2 regions of the Microbacterium suwonense genome follow, and region 2 is predicted to be linked to the other one. Evidence: riboswitches for the same ligand, from Rfam matches in the RefSeq annotation. Region 2 holds a riboswitch; the other holds the start of a gene.
What was found. Region 2 has a riboswitch for ZMP and ZTP ahead of glyA (serine hydroxymethyltransferase). Riboswitches for the same ligand answer to the same signal wherever they lie in the genome.
Positions count from the first base shown of each region.

Region 1: linked by a shared signal. The riboswitch ahead of QUE33_RS16215 (hypothetical protein) and the one ahead of glyA (serine hydroxymethyltransferase) in region 2 are both predicted to bind ZMP and ZTP.

Region 1 covers NZ_AP027728.1:2,243,503-2,250,095, reverse strand. The annotation lists gene QUE33_RS11210 (SulP family inorganic anion transporter) at 1-14, shown strand, start outside; gene QUE33_RS11205 (FUSC family protein) at 113-1,147, opposite strand; gene QUE33_RS11200 (DUF998 domain-containing protein) at 1,258-2,346, shown strand; ZMP/ZTP riboswitch at 2,448-2,523, shown strand; partial or broken gene QUE33_RS16215 (hypothetical protein) at 2,515-3,033, shown strand; partial or broken gene QUE33_RS16210 (hypothetical protein) at 3,144-3,203, shown strand; gene QUE33_RS11190 (hypothetical protein) at 3,324-3,662, shown strand; gene QUE33_RS11185 (DNA alkylation repair protein) at 3,748-4,413, opposite strand; gene putP (sodium/proline symporter PutP) at 4,513-6,027, shown strand; gene QUE33_RS11175 (glycoside hydrolase family 35 protein) at 6,142-6,593, shown strand, end outside.
Region 2 covers NZ_AP027728.1:1,582,084-1,588,676, forward strand. The annotation lists gene glyA (serine hydroxymethyltransferase) at 1-1,243, opposite strand, end outside; ZMP/ZTP riboswitch at 1,280-1,362, opposite strand; partial or broken gene nagA (N-acetylglucosamine-6-phosphate deacetylase) at 1,449-2,623, shown strand; gene QUE33_RS07965 (sigma-70 family RNA polymerase sigma factor) at 2,997-5,174, shown strand; gene QUE33_RS07970 (YrdB family protein) at 5,185-5,556, shown strand; gene QUE33_RS07975 (NUDIX hydrolase) at 5,584-5,979, shown strand; gene QUE33_RS07980 (glucosamine-6-phosphate deaminase) at 6,064-6,593, opposite strand, start outside.

The DNA.
Region 1 (6,593 bases), 660 kb from region 2:
CCGCAGCCACGTAGCACCCGGCTGCCCCCATCTTGTCGCTTCGCGTGGCGCACATGGTGGCCTCCAGCGGCGGGATGCCGCGAAGTGCGACCCGTGAGCGGCGACGCGGTGCTCAGATCTCGTCGCTGAGTTCGCCGTGGATGCGGCGCAGATCCTCCATCAGCGAGCCGACCAGGATCCAGTGATCGGATCCCGGCGGCCGCACCACCAGGGGAGCGGTCAGCGCCGGGATGGCCGAGGTCATGGCATCCGGTTCAGGTGCGGCATCCGCGGTCTGCACCGCCAGGCGCGCGTCGTGACCCGCACGACGCAGCTGCTCGGCGATCGCCCGCACGGCGGGGTCGTCGGCGAGCGCGTCGTCGTAGTGGTCGAAGTAGGCCCGGGTCATGCCGATCACCTGGGTGACCACCGGCGAGAGCCGCTCGAACAGCGCCCGCAGCTCGATCAGATCGTCGCGGTGGCGAGACCGGCGCGGGTTCAGCGCGAGGGAGTCCTCTGCGGCGACGAGCGACGCCTCGGCGGCGTCCTTCATCGGTCGCAGCAGCCGCACCTGCAGCATCAGCTCGTGCAGCTGGGCGGACGTGCGGGCGGTCGGCAGTGCGTCGGCCAGGCGGTCGAGGGATGCGGCGAGCTCGTGCCCCAGCATCCCGATGTCACGGCGGGCGGGCGCGCTGAGAACCGGTGGCACGATCAGCACGTTCACGACGAATCCGATCGCCGCGCCGATCAGCGTCTCGATGATGCGGTACAGGGCGTAGTCGGGATTCGACGACCCCAGCGCGAGCACCAGCACGGCCGAGATCGCCACCTGGTTTCCCGTGCCGGTGGAGGCCCGCATACCCCAGGCGATCAGCATCGCCACCACGACGGCCGCCAGCACGACCCAGCTCTGGGCACCGAGCAGCAGACTCAGCAGCACGGCGATCACGACGCCGAGGATCACGCCCGCGCTGCGTTCGAGCGCCTTCGACAGGGACTGGTTCACGCTCGGCTGCACGACCAGCAGTGCGGCGATCGCCGCGAACACCGGCAGCGGTCCCGGCAGCAGCCAGCCCGCGATCAGCCAGGCCGCGATCGTGGCCGCTGCCGACTTCAGCACCTGCAGCAGGGGCGCGCGGCGCGCGGAGCGGATCACGGAGAGGCGCATGGCTCAACGGTAGTCGCGGCAGGGCGAGTGGCTACGAATGTCGGCTCAGAATCCGGATGTCGGCGGATATTGGCGTTCTGCGCCGACATCCGTCGTTTCATCCGACATCCGTGGACTCGCAAGTCCGCGCGGAGTGGTTCGATGAAGGCATGGATGTCGAGCGGATGCTGCGCGAGCAGCGGCGGATGCTGTGGGCCACTGCCGCCTGCTTCGTGCTCGGCCTGCTCGCGGGCACGGCCGTGCTGTGGGGCGGCTCCCGCCCGTTCAGCGGCGACGGATCCGTCATCATCCCGGTCGCCCTGGTGGCGGGGCTGATCGCCGCGGCGGCATTCGTCGTCAGCACGCGGATGCATCGGCCGGGCGAGACCTCGGCGATGCCGCGCTGGCAGGCCGTCGTCTCGGACGTCAGCGCAGTGGCGGTCACAGCCGCGCTCGCCGGAGTGACCGGCCTGGGCGTGCTGCTCGCGGGCGAAGTGCTGGCCGCAGGTCTGCAGGGGCTCGAACTGCCTGCCATCGGCGGCGGAGTGTTCACGGCCGTCGCATCCGCGCTCGGCGGCAGGATGGCGTTCGGCGCCGGCATCCGTCTCAGCACCCGCGATCTCGCCTCGCTGCTGTTCGCCTTCCTCATCATCGGCACCCTGTTCGCGATGCTCACCGCGACGGACAGCGTCTGGTGGGAGCGCAGCTTCTCGGAACTCGGCATCGGATCGGGCGGCTGGGCGTTCAACGGCACCCTGGTCATCGCGGGCCTGCTGATCGCGACCACCGGCTCATACCTCGGCCGCGACCTGCACCGGATGCTGGGCGATGCCGCCCTGCGGGGGATCGCAGCGGTCGTCATCACGTGGGCCTGCGCGGGTCTCGCATTGGCTGCGGTCGGCCTGCTGCCGATCGACCGGGTGCCGGGTCCGCATGCGATCGCCGCATTCGCGACGCTCGCGCTGCTGCTCGCGGCGGTCATCATCGTCACGGTTCTGATGGGGGAGCTGCGGATGCTGCGCACTCTCACGATCGTGCTGGTGCTGCTCATCGTGATCGCGGTCGTGCTGGCCTTCGGGCTGCACGTGCTCTCGGTCGCCGCGCTGGAGGCCGTGGTCGTCGGCCTCGTGCTGCTGTGGCTGACCACGCTCGTGCAGCTGCTCGGCATTCTCGTCCCCGACGTCTCCCGGCCCTCCGCCCGCCGCTCGCCCCTGCGCTGACGCGGCAGCTCGCCCGCGTGAAGATGGAAAGCGCTGGTTCCCGGCCCGTTGCGCCGACGTTTTCCATCTGCGCGGGAGGCTTGCGGATGGAAGCGCGGGTATCCTGGTCATGCGACTGGCGAAGCTGGATGACCGGCGGGGAGCAGAACTACGGCATCGACCGCCTGGGTGCCCATCACAGATGGGAGTGCCCGTGCGCTACGGGATGAATCCGCACCAGTCCGCCTCGGTCGAGGAGGCCCCGCCGTGATCGGCGGAGAGCCCTCGCTGATCAACTATCTCGACGCGCTGAACGCCTTCGCACTCGTGCGAGAGGCCGACGAGGCCAGCGGCCTGCCCGCAGCGGCATCGTTCAAGCACGTCTCGCCTGCCGGCGCCGCGCTTGCCGGGCCGATCGATGAGGTGGCCGCCGAGACCTGGCGGGTGCACGGAGTCGGCACCGACAGCCCGATCTCCGCCTACGTGCGCGCCCGCGATGCTGACCCGAAGTCCTCCTTCGGCGACGTGGTCGCGCTGTCGCGACCAGTGGATGCCGAGACGGCAGACTTCCTGCGCACCGTGATCTGCGACGCCGTCATCGCGCCGGGATTCGAAGAGGGCGTGGTCGAGACGCTGCGGGCGAAGAAGTCCGGCCGCTTCCTGATCTTCGAGGCGGGTCTGGACTGGCATCCGCCGGCGCGGGAGCGTCGTGAGGTGCTGGGTGCCGTGATCGAGCAGGACCGGGATGCCGCCGATCTTGCCGCGGCGCTGCCGGAGAAATCCTCGACCGCGCGCACCGCCGGGATGCGCAGCTCGGAATGGCGACGGCGCGCTACACGCAGTCGAACTCGGTCGTACTCGTGCGCGACGGCGCCGCGGTCGGGATCGGGGCGGGGCAGCAGAACCGCGTCGACTGCGTACGCCTCGCAGGCGACAAGGCCCGCGTGTGGTGGCTGCGTCGGCATCCGTTCGTCCGCGAGCTGCCGATGGTCGACGGGATGCGGCGGCAGGACCGGCTGAACTGGCAGATCCGCTTCGCCGGGGCGGAGATGACCCGCACCCAGCGCACCGAGTTCGCCGGGCTGTTCGGCGACAAGGCATCCGTCCGCTACGGCGAGAGCGCGTGGCGCGAGGAGTGGAGCGAGCGCCTCGACGACGTCACCCTGATCTCCGACGGCTTCCTGCCGTTCCGCGACAACGTCGACCACGCCGCCGAGTTCGGCGTCGGCACCATCATCGAGCCGGGCGGTTCGACGCGCTCCGACGAGGTGGCCGCTGCTGCCGCCGAGCACGGCATCACCCTGGTCACGACGGGACTGCGCCTCTTCCACCACTGAGTTGCCCGCGGGCCTTTCATGTGGCTCAGATGGTCGCCTTGCCCACGGTGAGGCGACCATCCGGGTCACATGAAGCGAGGAGCACTCAAGCCTGCCGGCGCACCATCTCGGCGATCCAGGCGGGTGCGAACGGCGAGGTGCAGTTCGGCGGGGTCGGGTAGTCGGCCAGAACCTGCAGGCGCTCGCCGATGGCGACGGCGCGCTCGCGCAGCGTGGGGTGATGGATGCCGATGTTCGCGAGCGTCTCGTTCATCGCCCACTGCTCGCGGGACGGCGCATCGCGCAGCTCGCGTTCGATGCGATCCAGCAGCGCGTCGAGGTCGAGTCCCGCGGGGCGCTTCACCACCCGTACGGTGGTCAGCGACCATCCGGCGGCGCGGGCCACGGCATCCGCGTCATCGAACCAGCGCAGCCGCAGCTCCTCGGCCAGCGGCGACTTCTTCGCGATGTAGTTCACCAGCCAGTCGTGCGCCTTCGCGCTGCGGGTGCTTCGCAGCATCCGGTCGATCTCGTCGGCGCTCAGCTCGCGAGGTCGCGCGATCAGCAGCGCGACCAGCTGTCCGGCCACATCGTCCGTCGCCCACAGCTCGCGGGCCAGCTCCGTCGACATCCCGAGTTCCTTCGCCAGAGCCCGCAGCTTCGTCAGGTTCACGCCGTGCGCGTCGCCATGGCGCTCGTTCACCGCGCGCGCCTTCGGGTCCTCGAGCTCGGCGAGTTCGGCGAGCACCTCGGAAGGGGTCGTCGGCGACACGATCACAGCGTATCCGCACGCCACTCTGGTGCGCACCCCGGGGAATATGGCAGGGTCGGAGGCATTGAGTGGCGACCTCCGCCGCAGGAGAGGACGACGATGTCTGACCAGATCTTCATCTACATCGCACTCGGCATCTATTTCGCAGCGATGCTCCTCATCGGCTATATCGCGTTCAGACGCACATCCGATCACGAGGACTACATGCTCGGCGGGCGCAATCTGCCACCGTGGGTCGCCGCGCTCAGCGCGGGCGCGTCAGACATGTCGGGTTGGCTGGTGATGGGGCTGCCAGGCGCCATCTACCTCACCGGACTCATCGAGGCATGGATCGCGATCGGCCTGACGATCGGCGCTTACCTGAACTGGCTGCTGGTCGCACCGCGGCTGCGGGCGTACACCGAGGTCTCGCGCAACTCGATCACCGTGCCGAGCTTCTTCGAGAACCGGCTGCGCGACACATCCCGACTGCTGCGCATCCTCTCCGGCGTGGTCATCCTGGTGTTCTTCACGCTGTACATCTCGGCGGGCATGGTCGCGGGTGGCAAGTTCTTCGTCAGCTCCTTCAACGGCGACTACGTCACCGGGATGCTGCTGATCGGTGGCATCACCCTGCTGTACACCTTGTTCGGCGGCTTCCTGGGCGCCTCGTTCACCGACGTCGTGCAGGGACTGATGATGGTCATCGCGCTGATCGTGATCCCGATCGCCGCGCTCATCGCGGTGGGAGGCCTCGACGAGACGGGCACTCTGATCGCGGAGAACGCCTCTGCCGGTCACCTGTCGTTCTTCGGCGCAGGGGCCGTCACCGGCGGCACGATCCTCGCGATCGTCTCGGCTCTCGCGTGGGGCCTCGGCTACTTCGGCCAGCCGCACATCATCGTGCGGTTCATGGCGCTGCGGTCACCGCAGGAGGCAAAGAGCGCTCGCCGCATCGGCATCTCCTGGATGGTGCTGTCGATGTTCGGCGCGATCATCTCGGGTCTGATCGGCATCGCCTACATGGCCGCCAACGGCATCGACCTGGCCGACCCCGAGACGGTCGTGCTGATCATGTCGAAGACGCTGCTGCATCCCTTCGTCGCCGGTCTCGTGCTGGCCGCCGTACTCGCGGCGATCATGAGCACGATCTCCAGCCAGCTGATCGTCAGCTCTTCTGCGCTGATCGAGGACCTCTACAAGGTGGTCCGCAAGACGCCGCCGCCCGCGAAGCAGCTGGTGCTGATGGGGCGGCTGGCGGTCCTGACGGTCGCGGTGATCGCCATCCTGCTGGCCGTCACGCCGAACGACACGATCCTCGAACTGGTGTCGTTCGCCTGGGCGGGCTTCGGCGCGGCGTTCGGGCCGATCATCCTGCTCAGCCTGTTCTGGCGCCGGCTGACCAACTGGGGCGCACTGGCGGGCATGTTCGTCGGCGCCGCGATGGTGTTCATCTGGAAGGCCTTCGACACCGGGCTCTACGAGCTGCTGCCGGCGTTCATCCTCGGCATGGTGACCGCCGTCGTGGTGAGCTTGTTCACGTACAAGAACGACGACGAGATCCAGAAGGAGTTCACCGACACTGGCACGATGCTCACCGTCGCACGTCCGCGCACGGTCGGCGACACTCCCTGAGTCACGCGGGGACGGTCTCGTGGGACCGTCCCCGGCAGCAGGGCACGGATGCCGGAGTGCTGGCGCTCCGGGTAATGTGAACGTCAACACGGACTCACATCGAACCGGAGTGTCATGTCCTCTGCATCCCTCACCTGGCGCGACGGCCAGCTCTTTCGCGGTGGAGAGCCGCACCGCATCCTCTCCGGTGCCGTGCACTACTTCCGCATCCATCCTGACCAGTGGGAGGATCGCCTGCGTCGTCTCGCGGCGATGGGCGCGAACACCGTCGACACCTATGTGGCGTGGAACTTCCATGAGCGCACCGAGGGCGAGTTCGACTTCACCGGTTGGCGCGACGTCGCCCGCTTCATCCGCATCGCCGGTGCTATCGGCCTGGACGTCTTTGTGCGCCCGAGTCCGTACATCTGCGCGGAGTGGTCGAACGGCGGCATACCGTTCTGGCTCGCCGGTCGGGTGCGCGCGCTGCGGACCTCGGATGCCGGCTTCCTCGCCGCCGTGGATGCCTGGTACGACGCGCTGATCCCGCAGCTCGAGCCGCTGCAGGCCGTGCACGGCGGGCCGAT
Region 2 (6,593 bases):
CCTCGGCGAGCGTGGCCACTCGGGCGCGGAGCGCCTCGACGTCGGCTCCCGGCAGCAGCGCCAGCGCGATGATGTCGGCGACCTCGGTGAACTCGGCGTCGCCGAAACCGCGGGTGGCCAGCGCCGGGGTCCCGATCCGCAGCCCCGAGGTCACCATCGGCGGACGCGGGTCGTTCGGAACGGCGTTGCGGTTCACGGTGATGTGGATCTCGTGCAGCAGATCCTCGGCCTGCTTGCCGTCGATCTCGGCGTTGCGCAGGTCGACGAGAACCAGGTGCACGTCGGTGCCGCCCGAACGGACGCTGATGCCGGCATCCTTCACGTCCTGCTGCGAGAGCCGCTCGGCGATCAGCGCGGCGCCCGAGATCACCCGCTGCTGACGCTCGGCGAACTCCGGAGTTGCGGCGAGCTTGAACGCGGTCGCCTTCGCCGCGATCACATGCATGAGCGGGCCGCCCTGCTGGCCCGGGAACACGGCCGAGTTGATCTTCTTGGCGATGTCGGCATCGTTGGTGAGGATGAAGCCCGAGCGCGGGCCGCCGATGGTCTTGTGCACGGTCGACGAGACGACGTGCGCGTGCGGCACCGGGTTCGGGTGCAGGCCTGCGGCGACGAGACCGGCGAAGTGCGCCATGTCGACCCACAGCAGCGCGCCGACCTCATCGGCGATCTCGCGGAACTTCGCGAAGTCGAGCTGACGGGGGTACGCCGACCATCCGGCGATGATCACCTTCGGCTTGTGCTCGATGGCGAGTGCGCGCACCTCGTCCATGTCGATCGTCGAGGTCTCGGGGTTCACACCGTAGGCGACGATGTTGTACAGCCGCCCCGAGAAGTTGATCTTCATGCCGTGCGTGAGGTGGCCGCCCTGGTCGAGCGAGAGGCCCAGGAGCGTGTCGCCGGGGCGGGCGATGGCATGCAGCACGGCAGCGTTCGCGCTGGCGCCGGAGTGCGGCTGCACGTTGGCGAACTCGGATCCGAACAGGCTCTTCGCCCGCTCGATGGCCAGCGACTCGGCCACGTCGACCTCTTCGCAGCCGCCGTAGTAGCGGCGGCCGGGGTAGCCCTCGGCGTACTTGTTGGTCAGCACCGAGCCCTGCGACTGCAGCACCGAGACGGGCACGAAGTTCTCGGATGCGATCATCTCGAGGTACGTGCGCTGGCGGTTCAGCTCGCGCTCGAGCACCTCGGCGATCTCGGGGTCGACCTCGGCGAGCGGGGCGTCGAAGTAACGGTCGGTCATGGCGGTCTCCTGTTCACACGGGATTGGGGTGTGTTCCTCATCGGCCCAGGCGCGCGGTCGATTGCAAAGAGGCCGCTCCCCGGTGGTGCCCCACCCAGACGCCAGTCGCGACGTGGAAAAGCTTAGCGGATGCCGGTGCCGCACGCCCAGCATCATGACCGGCATCCGGTGCCCGGCGCGATAGATTCGGTGCATGGCGCATGCGATGACCCTGACGACGGACTTCCACGGCTCGCGGGTGATCCACTCCGCGCGGATCGTCGACGGTGACGGCTCCGTCACCGAGAACGGCTGGGTGCGGTTCGAAGAGGGCATCGTGGTCGCCCGCGGCACGGGATCCGACTGGACGGATGCCGCTGACGTGGTCGATGCGGCATCCGTCGTCGGCGGCGACGCCGTGCTCACGCCCGGTTTCATCGACATCCACGGCCACGGCGGTGCCGGCGCGGCGTACGACGACGGCGCGGATGCCATCCGCATCGGCCGCGAGATGCACCGCTCGCACGGCACGACGCGCGCCGTGATCTCGCTGGTCACGGCGACGATCGACCAGCTCGCCGCTCAGGTGGCGACCATCGCGGATCTCACTGAGACGGATGCCGAGATCCTCGGCAGCCACCTGGAGGGCCCGTTCCTCGACCCCGGCCACCACGGTGCGCACGAGCCGTCGCTGCTGCGCACCCCCGACCCGGACGCCATCGCGCGGCTGCTGGCTGCGGGGCGCGGGACGGTGAGACAGGTCACCCTCGCCCCGGAGCTGCCCGGGGGCTCGATGCGGTGCGCCAGATCGTGGCATCCGGCGCCGCCGTCGCCGTCGGACATACGAACGCGGATGCCGAGATCGCCCGCGCCGCGTTCGAAGCCGGTGCATCGATCCTCACGCACGCCTTCAATGCGATGAACGGGATCCACCACCGGGCACCGGGGCCGGTGCTGATCGCGGCGGCCGACCACCGCGTGGTACTGGAGGGCATCGCCGACAACATCCACCTCGATCCGCACGTGATCAAGCTGCTCTTCGACGCGGCGCCGCGTCGAGTGGCGCTGATCACGGATGCCATGGCCGCGGCCGGCAGCGCCGACGGGCACTACGACCTGGGAGCGGTGAAGGTGACGGTGACGGATGGCGTCGCGCGCGCCGACGACACTGGTTCGATCGCGGGTTCCACCCTCACGCAGGATGTCGCTCTGCGGCGTGCCGTCGACGCGGGTGTCGAGCTCGGCGAGGCTGTGCGTGCGTTGACGGCGACGCCGGCGAAGGCCGTGGGGTTCGGCGAGTCACTGGGCTCACTGAGGCGCGGCTTCGTGGCGGATGCCGTGCTGCTGGATGGAGATCTCGCGGTTCGCGGTCTGTGGATCGGGGCGGCGCCGACGCGCTGATCACCGCGGCGCAGACGCTGCCGAAGATGATGAGTGAGGCCGCCGCTGTCCCCACAGCGGCGGCCTCACCTCCCCTGAGCCGACCGGATCGGAAGCTCCTCCCCGAGGTCTCCGATCCCGTTCTGCTTCGATGCGATACCCCCGGCATCGATCCCCTCCGCAACCGGCCCCTCGCCAGTCGCTTCGGACGTGCTCTACGAGAAGAGACGGCCGACCCCTCGATTCATTACGCCGGTGCGAGGAACTTTTTCGCGTAGATCCTGAGAGCGCTCTCGATCGGTTCTCCACAGGGCTGGCCTCCGCCGGGATTTCGAGCGAGAATGGAAAAGACGCGTGATGAAGTGACCATTCACGCGTCTCTTCTTTGAGAAGCATGTCCGCCACACGAGCGCGGAACATCCGGCAGGAGTACAGGGACGACGTGAACGACCGCAGTGCCGAGGAATCAGCATCCGCTGACTCCGACCTCGTGCTGCGCACCCGATCGGGTGACGCGGAGGCGTTCGGCGAACTCTGGCGACGTCACTACCGCTCCGGGATGACGGTCGCGCGGTCGATCACCTCATCGATCGACCCCGATGACCTCGTGCAGGAGGCCTACGCGCGCATCTATCAGGCGATCCTCAAGGGCGGTGGGCCCAACGGCTCCTTCCGCGCCTATCTGTTCACCAGCATCCGCAACACCGCCGCGGCCTGGGGCCGCGCGCGCCGCGAGACCGCCATCGACGAGCTCGAGACGGTCGCCGACCCATCGAGCACCGACGCCGCAGCCGACGAGGAGCTCGATCGCGGGCTGACCGCACAGGCCTTCCGCTCGCTGCCCTCCCGCTGGCAGGAGGTGCTGTGGTACTCCGAGATCGAGGGGATGAAGCCGGCGGCGATCGGCTCGCTGCTGGGAATGAGCGCCGGCGCGGTCTCGCAGCTGACCTTCCGCGCCCGCGAAGGTCTGCGCGAAGCATGGATCCAGGCCCACCTGCGCAGCGTGGACGACGAGTCCGAGTGCAGGTGGACGATCGAGCACCTCGGCGCGTATGCGCGCGGCAACCTCGGTGTGCGTGCACAGCAACGCGCTGACCAGCACTTGCAGGATTGCGCTCGCTGCATGATCGTCGCAGCCGAGGCCAAGGACGTCTCCAGCCGGCTCGCACTCGTGCTGCTGCCTCTCGTGCTGGGCGTCAGCGGCGCATCGGCCTACCTGGCGACTCTGCAGGGCGGCGGAACGCCGATCGTCGCGCTTGCCGCCATGCCCTCGAGCGTCGTCGAAGGGGCCGTCGTCGCCGGTTCCGGGGGCGTCGCGGCCACTGGTTCAGGAGGCACGACGGGTTCGGCCGGGTCGGGTGCGGCCGGTTCCGCCGCTGCCGGATCCACGGCATCCGGTGGTGCGACTGCCGTCAGCAGTGCCGGCGTCATCTCCGGCATCGGGGCACTGGTGGGTGCGGGGTCGGCTGCACTCGTCGTCGCCGGCGTCGTCGCGGCCGCAGCCGTCGTTCCAGGGATGCTGACCGGATCGCCGGCGACCTCGCAGCCGAGCGCCTCGGATTCCGAGCCGTCGTCGATCTCCTCCGAGGTGGTTCCGGATGCGACGATGTCGATCGATGATCCCAAGGTGATCGAGATCGACGAGCAGAGGACGCCGAGAGTCGATCCGGATCCGCGCGCAGATGCCGACGAGGCATCGCCCCCACAGCAGGAAGCCGACGTGGCTGCACCTCCCGCCGACGACGAGTCGGAGCAGGAGCTGGAGCCGGCTCCCGACCCCGGCGACGTCACCGATCCGGGTGGGGACGATGCCTCGCCTGGAGACGGTGAGGAGGAACCCGGCGCCGAAGAGCCCGGGGACGGTGAGGAGACGGAGGAACCCGGGGACGGCACCGAGACCGACACGGAAGAGCCCGGCGACGGCACCGAGGAGCCCGGGACTGGCACCGAGGAGCCCGGAACCGACCCCGGGACCGAAGAGCCCGGCACGGATCCCGCACCGGCGCCGGTGGAACTGTCATGGGGCACTGCGACCGTGATTCTGGATTCCAACTCCCGCACGCACATCTACGTTCCCGTGACAGGCACCCCCGGCAGCACCGTGCAGGTGTGGCTGAACAGGCAATCCGCCCGCAGCGATCAGATCACGCTCGGCCCTGATGGCACCGGCACCGCAGACTTGCGGCCGAATGTCGTGGAGCTGATTAGCAACACGACCGTCGGATTCCGCTACGTCACCGACGACGTCGCTGGAGAATGGACGACGACCACGCTGCGATCGCTGCTCCCGCCGCCCTGGGGCTCCGGCACGCCCGCTCCCGAGCCCCCAGCGACTGAGACTTCCGACACGACGCCTCCTGAGACCGCGGCGAACGAACCTGCTGAGTCATCCGAGTCTGGTTCGAACCTGGTGTCGACGGCGCCGCCATCCCCTGCCTCCACCGACGCCGACGCCGACGCCGACGCCGAGGCACCCACAGCCGAGCCCGACGCTGCAACGCCCGACGTGCCGGCGCCCGACGAGTCCGACGGCACGGACCCGGCGTCCGTCGACACAGCACCCGCCGAATAGACTTGAGGGCATGTCCCAGGATTCCGTCGTCGACGGCGGCGTGCGTCGCGCCGCCCTGACTCCGCTCGATCTGATCCGCGTCGTCGTGCTGCTCGTCGCGCTGGCCACCTTCGCACTGTGGGGGTTCGGATCCTGGCTTATGCCCTGGAACATCGTGGTCGGGATCGGCGCTCCGGTTCTGACGCTGCTGGTATGGGCGCTGTTCCTCTCCCCTCGGCCGGTGCTGCATCTGCATCCGTTTCTGCGTGCCGTCGTCGAACTGCTGATCTACGCCGCCGTGACCCTCGCCTGGTGGTCGCTCGGGCAGGCGTGGGTCGGCATCGCCTTCGCCGTGGTGGCCGTGGCGGCCGGCGTCATCGCCGGGCGCCGAACCCTCGCATGAGCACTCCAGCCCAGAAGGTGGGAGCCGATGCCTGACATCCGGGTGAGCGCCGCCGTCATCGTCGATCATGCCGGCCGCGTGCTCGTGGTCCGCAAGCAGGGCACGACGCGCTTCATGCAGCCCGGCGGCAAACCCGAGCCGGGCGAGACAGCGGCCGAGACGCTGATCCGCGAGCTGGACGAGGAGCTGTCCCTGCGCGTGGACGAGTCCGATCTCGAGCCGTTGGGCACCTTCGTCTCCGCGGCCGCCAACGAACCCGGTCATCGGGTGATCGCCGATGCGTTCGCGCTGCGCGCCGAGCCCGATCAGGTCGTCGTGCAGGCCGAGCTCGCCGAGCTGCGCTGGCTGGAGCCCGGCGACCGCACCAGCGTGCCACTGGCGCCGCTCAGCGAGGAGCACCTGCTGGCGTTCGCCTGGCGCTGACACAAAGCCCGTCTATTTGTGCCGTATGCCCGGTTTCCACGGCGTGTCGCGCGCATACGGCACAAATAGACGACGGGCGGGGAATCACAGACCCTGCCAGGCCGGCTTGTTGGCGTAGCTGTAGCGGTAGTAGTCCGCGAGCTTCAACTCAGATGCGGCCGCTTCGTCGAGCACGACCGTCACATGCGCGTGCAGCTGCACGGCGGATGCCGGAACCATGGCGCTGATCGGGCCTTCGAGCGCCGCGGCCACCGCTCGCGCCTTGTTCTCGCCGAAGGCGAGCAGCACCAGGTGTCGTGCACGCAGGATCGTGCCCAGCCCCTGCGTGATGCAGTGCTGCGGGACGTCGTGGACGGAGTCGAAGAAACGCGCGTTGTCTTTGCGGGTCTGCTCGGTCAGTGTCTTGATGCGGGTGGTGGATGCGAACGACGAGCCCGGCTCGTTGAAGCCGATGTGGCCGTCGGTGCCGATGCCGAGGATCTGCAGATCCACGCCGCCGGCGGCGACGATGGCCGCGTCGTAGTCGTCTCCAGCGTGCTGGATCGTCTCGATCGCCCCGTTGGGCACCCGGATCAGCGCGGGATCCAGGCCGAGAGGTTCGATGACCTCCCGGG